Roseisolibacter agri: one gene and its partners. The protein of the gene in region 2 interacts with the protein of the main gene of each other region in a pairwise test. Links are inferred from orthologs where the notes say so. Each region holds a gene or a part of one and is shown on either strand. Other genes may lie near its edges.

The links.
Region 1: the proteins of rosag_RS15550 (region 2) and rosag_RS18655 interact in binary tests that used the Escherichia coli proteins (3 or more experiments, as listed by UniProt). The link is inferred for Roseisolibacter agri from one-to-one orthologs.
Region 3: the proteins of rosag_RS15550 (region 2) and secA interact in binary tests that used the Escherichia coli proteins (3 or more experiments, as listed by UniProt). The link is inferred for Roseisolibacter agri from one-to-one orthologs.

What each region holds. Positions count from the first base shown.
Region 1 is NZ_BRXS01000006.1:69,922-72,816, reverse strand. What follows is about bases 1-2,747. They hold rosag_RS18655 (acyl carrier protein), read left to right. Parts: upstream 1-1,127; coding sequence 1,128-1,367; downstream 1,368-2,747. Other genes in these bases: mqnE (aminofutalosine synthase MqnE), read left to right, coding at 2,718-2,747; fabF (beta-ketoacyl-ACP synthase II), read left to right, coding at 1,367-2,611; fabG (3-oxoacyl-[acyl-carrier-protein] reductase), read left to right, coding at 224-961; fabD (ACP S-malonyltransferase), read left to right, coding at 1-201. In the rest of the region: more of mqnE, read left to right, coding at 2,748-2,895. UniProt on the Escherichia coli protein: Carrier of the growing fatty acid chain in fatty acid biosynthesis.
Region 2 is NZ_BRXS01000004.1:758,746-761,808, reverse strand. The notes cover bases 1-2,915. They hold rosag_RS15550 (acyl-CoA thioesterase), read right to left. Parts: upstream 1,720-2,915; coding sequence 1,282-1,719; downstream 1-1,281. Other genes in these bases: murI (glutamate racemase), read right to left, coding at 2,565-2,915; rosag_RS15545 (UDP-2,3-diacylglucosamine diphosphatase), read left to right, coding at 1,842-2,630; rosag_RS15555 (hypothetical protein), read right to left, coding at 644-1,285; rosag_RS15560 (LptE family protein), read right to left, coding at 109-621; rfaE2 (D-glycero-beta-D-manno-heptose 1-phosphate adenylyltransferase), read right to left, coding at 1-112. Outside these bases: more of murI, read right to left, coding at 2,916-3,063.
Region 3 is NZ_BRXS01000006.1:421,951-426,093, forward strand. Bases 48-4,042 are described here. They hold secA (preprotein translocase subunit SecA), read right to left. Parts: upstream 3,695-4,042; coding sequence 248-3,694; downstream 48-247. Other genes in these bases: rosag_RS20250 (vanadium-dependent haloperoxidase), read left to right, coding at 48-155; nadD (nicotinate-nucleotide adenylyltransferase), read right to left, coding at 3,703-4,042. Outside these bases: more of rosag_RS20250, read left to right, coding at 1-47; more of nadD, read right to left, coding at 4,043-4,143. UniProt on the Escherichia coli protein: Required for protein export, interacts with the SecYEG preprotein conducting channel.

The DNA of each region.
Region 1 (2,895 bases), on a different replicon or contig from region 2:
GGCGCGCCCGTGCGCTGGACGGAGGTCGTCCGCACGCTGGCCGCGAGCCATCCGGGCGCGCTGTTCGTCGAGATGGGCCCGGGCACGGTGCTGGCCGGCCTGGTGAAGAAGATCGCGCCCGAGGTGGAGACCGTCGCCTGCGGCACCGCGCCCGAGGTCGAGGCGCTGCTCGCCCGCGTCGCGGCCCCCGCCTCGGCCTGAGCCACTCCGCACTCCGCCCGACATGCAGATCGACCTGACGGACCGCGTCGCCGTCGTCACCGGCAGCACGCGCGGCATCGGCCGCGCGATCGCCGAGACGCTCGCCGAGTGCGGCGCCACCGTGGCCGTCGTCGGCCGCGACCTCGCCCGCGCTGAGGCGGCCGCCGCCGAGATCGGCCGCGGCGCCCGCGGCTTCGCGGCCGACATCGCCGACGTCGCCCAGGCCACGAAGCTCATCGAGGACGTCGAGGCCGCGCTCGGCCGCGTGGACGTGCTGGTGAACAACGCCGGCCTGACGCGCGACAACCTGCTGATGCGCCTCAAGGACGACGACTGGGACGCGGTGATCGACGCCAACCTGCGCGGCGCGTTCGCGACCACGCGCGCCGCCACGCGCGGCATGATGAAGCGGCGCTGGGGGCGGGTCATCAACATCGCCAGCGTCGTCGGCATCACCGGCAACAAGGGGCAGGCGAACTACGCGGCCAGCAAGGCGGGGCTCATCGGCCTCACCAAGAGCGTGGCCAAGGAGCTGGCCAGCCGGAACATCCTCGCCAACGTCGTCGCGCCGGGCTTCATCGCCACGGACATGACGGCCGCGATGACCGAGGAGGCGAAGAAGGGGATGGCGGGCATGATCCCCCTGGAGCGCTTCGGCACGCCGCAGGACATCGCCGGCACGGTCGCGTTCCTCGCCTCGCCGCTGGCGGGCTACATCACCGGCCAGGTCTTCGTCGTCGACGGCGGCATGGTGATGTGAGCCGGCACCGGCACTTTCGCGCGGCGAGCGGCGTTCGGTAGCGCAGCGGGCGCGTGGGGGCGGAAATGCTGGCCCGGTGGCCAGTTCCGGCGTTCCATCCGCCCCACGCGCCGAGTATCTTTGGGCCGTTCGATCCATCCACGACCCACCACCATTCGGCACTCCTATGCCCGACTATACGAACAAGGTCAAGGACATCATCGAGAAGGAGCTCGGCGTCGAGCGCGAGAAGATGACCGACGACGCGAGCTTCATCGACGACCTGGGCGCCGACTCGCTCGACATCGTCGAGCTGGTGATGGAGTTCGAGAAGGAGTTCAACATCGACATCCCGGACGAGGAGGCGGAGAAGCTCCGCACGGTCGGCGATGCGATCGCCTACCTGAACTCGAAGGTCGCCGGTTGATGCGACGGCGGGTCGTCGTCACGGGACTCGGGGCGATCTCGCCGGTCGGGAACGACGTGCCGACGACCTGGCGCTCGCTCCTGGAGGGGCGCTCGGGCGCGGCGCCGATCACCAAGTTCGACGCCGAGACGTTCGCCGTCCGCTTCGCGTGCGAGGTGAAGGACTTCGACGCCGGCGCGTACATGGACCGCAAGGAGGCCAAGCGGTCCGACCTGTACACGCAGTACGCGATGGCGGCGTCGGTGCAGGCGATGCAGGACGCCGGCTTCGGCGAGGGCACGGGCTACGTGCCCGAGGAGACCGGCGTCCTGATCGGCTCCGGCATCGGCGGGCTGCGCACGTTCGAGGAGCAGCACGCGACGTACATGCAGTCGGGGGCCAAGCGCATCTCCCCCTTCTTCATCCCGATGTTCATCTCGGACATCGCGGCCGGCGTCGTGTCGATGCGCTTCAACGCGCAGGGCCCGAACTTCGGCATCGTGTCGGCGTGCTCCACCAGCGCCCACGCGATCGGCGAGGCGTTCCGCGCCATCCAGTACGGCAGCGCGGACGTCATGATCGCCGGCGGCTCCGAGGCCGCGGTCACGCCCATGTCGATCGGCGGCTTCGCCAACATGGGCGCGCTCTCCACGCGCAACGACAGCCCGTCCACGGCCTCGCGCCCGTTCGACAAGGACCGCGACGGCTTCGTGATGGGGGAGGGCGCGGGCGTCGTCGTGCTGGAGTCGCTGGAGCACGCGCAGGCGCGCGGCGCCCGCATCTACGGCGAGATCGTGGGCTACGCCGCCACCGGCGACGCCTACCACCTCACCGGGCAGCGCGAGGACCACGCCGGGCTGCAGCGTGCGATGCGCCGCTGCCTCGCCGACGCGGGGCTGCAGCCGTCGGACGTGCAGTACGTCAACGCGCACGGCACCTCGACGCCGCTCAACGACCCGAACGAGGCGCGCGGCATCCGCGCCGTGTTCGGCGACTCGGTGAACGGGTTGAGCGTCAGCTCGACCAAGTCGTGCACGGGCCACATGCTCGGCGCCGCGGGCGCGATCGAGTTCATCGCCTGCGCGCTGGCGATCCGTGATCAGACCGTGCCGCCGACGATCAACCACGTCGAGACGGATCCGGAGATCGAGCTGGACGTCACGCCGAACGCGCCACGCAAGCGCGACATCACGGTGGCGATCAGCAACAGCTCAGGGTTCGGCGGACACAACGCGACGCTCGCCGTCCGCCGCTTCGAAGCCTGACCGCGACGCGCGGCGCGCCGGCCCCCAGCCGGCCGCCGCGCGAATCGCCTGCAGGGTGCACTTCGCAGCAGCCCGTCCTTTGCAGCCCCCGCACGAGGAGCAGCACATGCCGTCGCCCGTAGCCTTCGATGTCGACCGTCTGCGCGACCCGGCCCTCCGGCCGATCGCCGAGAAGGTGCGCGCGGGCGAGCGGCTGACGCGCGAGGACGGGGTGGCGCTCTTTCGCTCCCACGACCTGTTCGGCGTGGGCGCGATGGCCGACGCGGTGAACCGCGCGCGTCACG
Region 2 (3,063 bases):
CGCCATTGGTGAAGACGAGCCGGCCGCGCTGCGTCGCGCGCCACGCGCGCGCCTCGTCCCACCCCATGATCTTGCGCGCCGGATCGAACGCGAGCTCGACGACGGGGCTCACCACTGTGAGGTCGCTCCCTCGATGATGTCGGCGATGACCTCCTCGATCGCCTGCCTGCGACCGGCCGCCTCGGCCTGCTCGGAGTACTCGCCCTTCGCCGTGAGCCCCTTCTTCTCCCAGAGCGTGCGACCGCTCGCCTGATCGATGATCGCCACGTCGACGACCAGCTGCAGCTGGCGGCGCGCGGTCGTCGCCTGCGTGGGATCGGCGCTGAAGCCGATCGGCACGTCGATGTCGTACTTCACGATCGTCCCGCGCACGATCGCGTCGGCCTTCGCCTCGGACGCGTCGCGGAGGTTGAGGCGGTTCTGCAGCTCCCGGCGCATCGCCTCGAACAGCTCGCGCTGCAGCTCGGGCACGGGCGTGTCGTTCTCGAACGGCAGCACCGCCATCGTGCGCACGTGCGGCGGCAGCCCGCCGCCCTGGAACTTGTAGGGCGAGAAGCGACAGCCCTGCACGCCGACCGACGCGCCGAGGACGAGCGCGAGCGCCCAGCGGCGCGCGCGCATCACGCGCGAGGCCCGCGGACGCTCAGCGCGGCCAGATGGAAGCCGGGAAGCCATCGACGGACTCCGTACGTTGCACGTCGAGCGAGAGCCCGCGGCGCTCGCCCTCGTGTCGGTAGCGCACCACCGACGAGTCGCGCTGCATCCACTCCTGGATGCGCCCCCCGTCGATGCGCTCGAGGCGCGCGAGGCGCGCGCCGATGAAGGTCGCACGCCAGGTCGGATCACGTCCGACGTCGGCGCGCAGGGTGTCGCCGGACGCGCGCACGGTCGTGTCCGGGGCGGCCGGCAGCGCGAGGCGGCCGAGCGCCGCCCAGAGCAGCGGCGCGGGCGGGATGAGGCGTCGCACCATCTCGCCGCCGGGCGCCGTCACGCGGTCGCCGATCAGGATGGCGTAGCCGCCGCCGAGTCCACCGTCGACGAAGAAGTCGAGCCGGCCCGAGTCCGGCGACACGAGCCGCGCGACGCCCTCGCCGCGCGCGCTGAAGCCCTCCGCCTCATCGTAGCGCCAGCGGAAGACGACGCGCTGCGGCCGCGTGGACAGCGTCGTCGACGGGAGCGCGACCCTGGGCACCACGGCTCCGGCGAGCGGGCGCGCACGCGGTGCGCAGGATGCCGCTCCCGTGAGCGCCAGCGTCGCGAGCGCGATGGCGCGCGAGCGCGTCATGCGGACGCCTCCGACGCCGATCCGTCGGCCGCGGCGCGCTCGAGCAGCTCGCGCACGGCGGCGGGCATCGCCATCGTGCGTCCCTGGCGGTCGATCGCGATCAACCGCGTCGTCGCGCTCACGAGCCGCGCCCCGGTATCAGCCCTGGTCACGAGATACTCGAAGGTGACGGTGCGCGAGCGCACCTCGGTGCAGCGGGTCTCGACGCGAACCACGTCGTCGTACGTCGCGGCCGCGTGGAAGCGCATCTGCAGGTCGCTGACCGCGAGCCCGACGCCCTGCGCCTCCATGTCGCGGTAGCTCATGCCCGCCGCGCGGATCCAGTCGGTGCGGCCGACCTCGCACCAGGCGAGGTAGTTGGCATGGTACACCACCCCCATCTGGTCGGTTTCGGCGTAGCGGACGCGCAGCTCGGACGTGTGGACGCGGCTCACGGGAGGCGGGACGGTCGGGCGCGCCGGCGGCGCGCGTCGCGGGCAAGATCGCCGGAGCCAGGGGGCATTGTCCACCCGACCGCGACTTTGTGCGCTCCGGGCGGCGGGCTAGACTTGGGCGCGTGTCGCTACCCGCCCCCTGCTTCATCCTCGCCGACGTCCACCTGGGCGTCGCGCCACGCGAGACCGAGCGCGCGCTGATCGCGTTCCTGCGGTCGCTGCCCGGGCGCGCCGGCTCGCTCATGATCGACGGCGACCTGTTCGACTTCTGGTTCGAGTGGGGCACGGCCATCCCGCGGACCGGGTTCCGGGTGCTCGCGGCGCTCGCCGACGTGGTCGACGCCGGCGTGCCGGTGACGTGGGTCGCTGGAAACCACGACTGCTGGGGCGGCGACGTGCTGCGGCAGGACGTGGGCGTCACCTACCACTTCGGGCCCTGGATCGGGGACCTGGCCGGCTGGCGCGCGCGTGTGGAGCACGGCGACGGCCTGCGCGGGCGCGAGGACCGTGGCTATCGCGCGATCCGCCCGGTGCTGCGGCATCCGCTGTCCAAGGCGGCGTTTCGCCTGCTGCCCGTGGACGCGGCGAGCCGCCTCGCGACGGGCAGCTCGCAGGCGAGCCGCACGTACCGACCGCGCGACGACGGCCTCGGCATCCGGCGCGCCGGGATCGCGCGGCTCGAGTCGGACCCGCAGATCGAGCTGCTGGTGCTCGGCCACTCGCACGTCGCGGGCGTGGAGCGCGCGTCGACGGGCGGCGTGTACGCGAATCCGGGCTCGTGGCTCGACGCGCCGACCTACCTGCGCGTGGACGCGCGCGAGATCGCGCTCTGTCGCTGGGACGGATCAGCCGAGGGTGACCGTCTCGACGCGCTCGAGCGGCGCCCCGAGGAAGCGCTGCGCCATCCGTGAGAAGTGGTCCGGCGCGTCGCTGGCGATGAAGCGATGCCGCGGCGTCGTGCCAGCGGGCGCCGCGAGCCCGCGCGAGACCAGCACGCGCCCCGTCTCGGCCGCCGTCTCCTCGGCGCTGTCGATGAGGCGCACCGAGCGCCCGACCACCTCGCCGATGAGCGGCTTGAGGAGCGGGTAGTGCGTGCAGCCCAGCACCAGCGTGTCCATCGAGCGGTCGCGCAGCGCGTCGAGGTACTCGTGCGCGACGAGCCGCGTCGCCTCGTGCGACAGCCAGCCCTCCTCGACGAAGGGCACGAACAGCGGGCACGGTTGGCCAAGCACCGCGACGTCGTGCCGGAGCGCGCGGATGGCGCGCTCGTAGGCGCCGGACGCGATCGTCCCCATCGTCCCGATGACGCCCACCGTGCCGCCGCGCGACGCGCCCACCGCCGCG
Region 3 (4,143 bases), on a different replicon or contig from region 2:
AGGCGGGGCTGTCACGCGTCTATGGCGGCATCCACTACTTCATGGACATCGCCGCCGGCCAGACGCTCGGGCGGCAGACGGCGCTGCTGGCGCTCGCGTACGACGACGCCTACGGCCTGCTGACGGCCGTGCCCGGACTCGGCGTCTCGCCATGACGCGTGGCCGCGTCCGCGCCCGATGCGCGAACGGAGGGCTGCCCTGCGGGCAGCCCTCCGTTCGCGTCGTGCCGTCATCCCGCGATGCGCGCTCAGAGGTGCGCGCCGTGGCACTTCTTGAACTTCTTCCCCGACCCGCACGGGCACGGATCGTTGCGGCCGACGTTGCTCCAGTCGCCCGCGGGGAGCGGCTGCGGCGCGGCCAGCGAGCGCACCGGACCGGCGCCCACGACCGCGGGATCGCGACGCGCGGCGACCGGCGGCTGCGCGGCCGGCGCCGCCGGCGGCTCGGCCGGCCCGACGTCCACCGCGCCCTGCGGCTCGCCCGCCGCGGGCGCGTCGTCCGCACTGCCCGCGTCGTACGTCGCCTCCACGATCTGCGGCTCGTCGCCGTGCGCGCCGTTGCCGGCCGCCGCCTGCTCGGGCCCCGTCTCCTCGATCTCCTCCAGGATGCCGAGCGCGTTGTAACGGCGCTTCTTGCCGTCGCTCGGCGGCGCCGCCTGGCCGCCGTCGTAGCCGCCCGGCAGCGCGCCCGCATACGGATCCATCGGCGGCATCGGGTCGAACACCAGCTGCGCCTTCAGGAAGCGCTCCGTGAACGTGCTCGCGACGTCGTTCATGAGGTCGACGAACATCGTGTAGGCCTCCTGCTTGTACTCGACCAGCGGGTCCTTCTGGCCCCACGAGCGGTAGTGGATCGCCGCGCGCAGCTGGTCGAGATCGTACAGGTGGTCCTTCCACTTCTCGTCCAGGACGTTCAGCATGACGAGCGCGAGGAGCCGCTCGCCGTAGCCCTGCCCGCCGTCGTCCGTGACGTCGTCGAGCTCCTTGATCTTGCGGTCGAACGCCTCGAGGCCCGCCGTGCTCGCGAGGGCCTGCGCGTCCGCCACCGAGGCCGGACGCGCCGGCTCGGTCCCGTTCTCCGCCTCGAACGCGGGGACCGTGACGAGGTAGTGCATCAGCAGGTCCTGGCGCAGCAGCGCCGGGTCCCACGCCTCCGCGTCGTCCTCCGCGAACTCGCCGAGCGTGGTCTCGACGCGCCGCGCGAGCGCCTTCTCGACCATCTTGCGCGCCTCGCCCTTCAGCTCCTCGCCGCCCTCGAGCGCGAACGCGCGCAGCGAGTAGATGACCTCGCGCTGCTGGTTCATCACGTCGTCGTACTCGAGCAGGCGCTTGCGCTGCTGGAAGTTCTGCAGCTCGACGCGCTTCTGCGCGCTCTCGATCGAGCGCGTGATCATCGGGTGCGTGAGCACCTCGCCGTCCTGCGCGCCCAGCCGGTCCATCAGCTTCGCGATGCGCTCCGACCCGAAGAGGCGCATCAGGTCGTCCTCGAGCGACAGGAAGAACTGCGACGCGCCGGGATCGCCCTGACGGCCCGCGCGGCCGCGCAGCTGGCGGTCGATGCGGCGCGACTCGTGGCGCTCGGAGCCGATGATGTGCAGGCCGCCGTCCTCGGTGACCTCCACGTCCTTTCCGTCCAGGTCCTTCACCGTGCTCGGACGCGACTCCTTCACGCCGGCGCCGAGTTTGATGTCGGTGCCGCGGCCGGCCATGTTCGTCGCGATCGTGATCGCGCCCGGCTGGCCGGCCATCGCCACGATCTCGGCCTCGCGCTGGTGGTACTTGGCGTTGAGGACGTTGTGCTTGAGCCCCGCGCGCGCGAACAGGCGCGCCAGCGTCTCGGACGCCTCGACGCTCGTCGTGCCGACGAGCACCGGCAGCCCCAGCTCATGGAGGCGGCGCGTCTCCTCGACGATCGCGTTGTACTTCTCGCGGCGCGTCTTGTAGATCAGGTCCTGGCGGTCGTCGCGGGCGATCGGACGGTTCGTCGGGATCACGGCCACCTCGAGGCCGTAGATCTGGTGGAACTCGCCCTCCTCCGTCTCCGCGGTGCCCGTCATGCCGGCGAGCTTCTCGTAGAGGCGGAAGTAGTTCTGGATGGTGATGGTCGCCATCGTCTGCGTCTCGCCCTTCACCTGCACGCGCTCCTTCGCCTCGACGGCCTGGTGGAGCCCCTCGCTCCACCGGCGCCCCGGCATCGTGCGGCCGGTGTACTCGTCGACGATGAGCACCTGCCCTTCCTGCACGACGTAGTTCACGTCCTTCTCGTACAGGGCGTGCGCGCGCAGCAGCTGGTGGACGATGTGCAGGACCTCGCTCTTGCGGGCGTACTCGATCTCGACCGCGCGGCGCTGCTCCAGCTTCTCCGACGCGCTCAGATCGTGGTCGTGCTCGATGCGGTGCACCTCGGTCGAGATGTCCGGCAGCACGAACTCGTCGTGGTTCTGCGGCGCCAGGAAGTCCACGCCGCGGTCGGTCAGGTGGACGGTGTGGCCCTTCTCGTCGAGCACGTACAGCAGGTCGTCCTCGAGGTCGCGGTACTGCTGCTTGCTCGCCGGCAGCTTGCGGTCCGCGAGGTAGTCGAGCTCCATGCGCTGCACGAGCTGCTTGACGCCCGACTCCTGGTAGGCCTTCAGCAGGCGCTTGTTCTTCGGCGCGCCCAGCTGCGCCTTGAACAGCAGCAGCGACGCGGTCGACGTGTCGCCCGACTCCAGCGCGCGCTCGCCCTCGCCCACCAGCCCGTTCACCATCTCGTTCTGGCGGCGGACCAGGCGCTGCACCTTGTCGTTGTGCTCCGCGTACATCACGTCGCCCTCGTTCCCCACGGGGCCCGAGATGATGAGCGGCGTGCGCGCCTCGTCGATCAGGACCGAGTCGACCTCGTCGACGATCGCGAACCAGTGCGGACGCTGCACGCGCTGGTCCAGCGACGTCACCATGTTGTCGCGCAGGTAGTCGAAGCCGAACTCGTTGTTCGTGCCGTACGTGATGTCGCACTCGTACGCGGCGCGCCGCTCGGGCGTGCCCGGCTCCGTGTCGTCGATGCAGCCGACGGTGAGCCCGAGGTACGTGTAGAGGTGCCCCATCCACTGCGAGTCGCGGCGGGCGAGGTAGTTGTTCACCGTCACCAGGTGCGCGCCGCGCGCGGGGATCGCGTTGAGGTAGAGCGGCAGCGTGGCGACGAGCGTCTTCCCCTCGCCCGTCGCCATCTCCGCGATCTTCCCCATGTGCAGCTGCACGCCGCCGATCAGCTGCACGTCGTAGTGCACCATGTCCCACGTCAGCTCGGTGCCCGTTACGTTGACGGTCGAGCCGGAGAGGCGCCGCGCGGCCTCGCGCGCCGTGGCGAACGCCTCGGGAAGGATCTCGTCGAGGACCTCCGCGATCGTCTCGCGCAGCTCGGCCTCGAGACCGCCGCGCCCGTCGAGCCCGGACAGCTCGGCGTCCAGCCGCTCGCGCTCGGCCGCGTCGCTCGTGTCGTGCTTCGCGGCCTTCAGCTCGGCGATCCGGGCCTCCAGCTCCGCGGTGCGCTCGCGCAGGATCTCGCGGAACTTCGCGGTCTGGCCGCGCAGCTCCGCCTCCGAGACGCCCTGGAGGCGCTCGTACTGCTCGTTGATCGCGTCGACGATCGGGGCGACACGGCGGCGCTCCCGGTCGTGCCGGGTGCCGAAGACGCGGTTGACGATACTCTTGAGCATCGGATCCTCTATCGGTACAGCCCCGCCGATCGGATGAGATCGGCGACGCTCTCGGGCACGAAGCCCCGAATCGGGCGCCCCGCCGCCAGGCGGGCGCGCACCTCCGTGGACGACACGTCCACGCGGCGGGTCGGCAGGAAGACGGGCGCCCCTCCGGGGAAGTCCGGCGGGGCCGCGGTCGGCACGGTCCCGTCCTCCCCTCCGCGCGTCAGCACCACGAGCGTGGCCTGCCGCCGGATGCGCTCCGGCTCCCGCCAGCGCGCGAACGTGGTCAGCACGTCCGCACCTGCGAGCAGGAACAGCTCGGCCCCCGGCTGCTGTGCCGCCAGGGTCCCGAGCGTGTCGACGGTATATGATAACCCGCCGCGATCGATTTCGATGGGGTCGACGACGAAGCGCGGATCGTCCCCCACCAGGGCGCGCACCATCGCCAGCCGCACGCCCGGCGG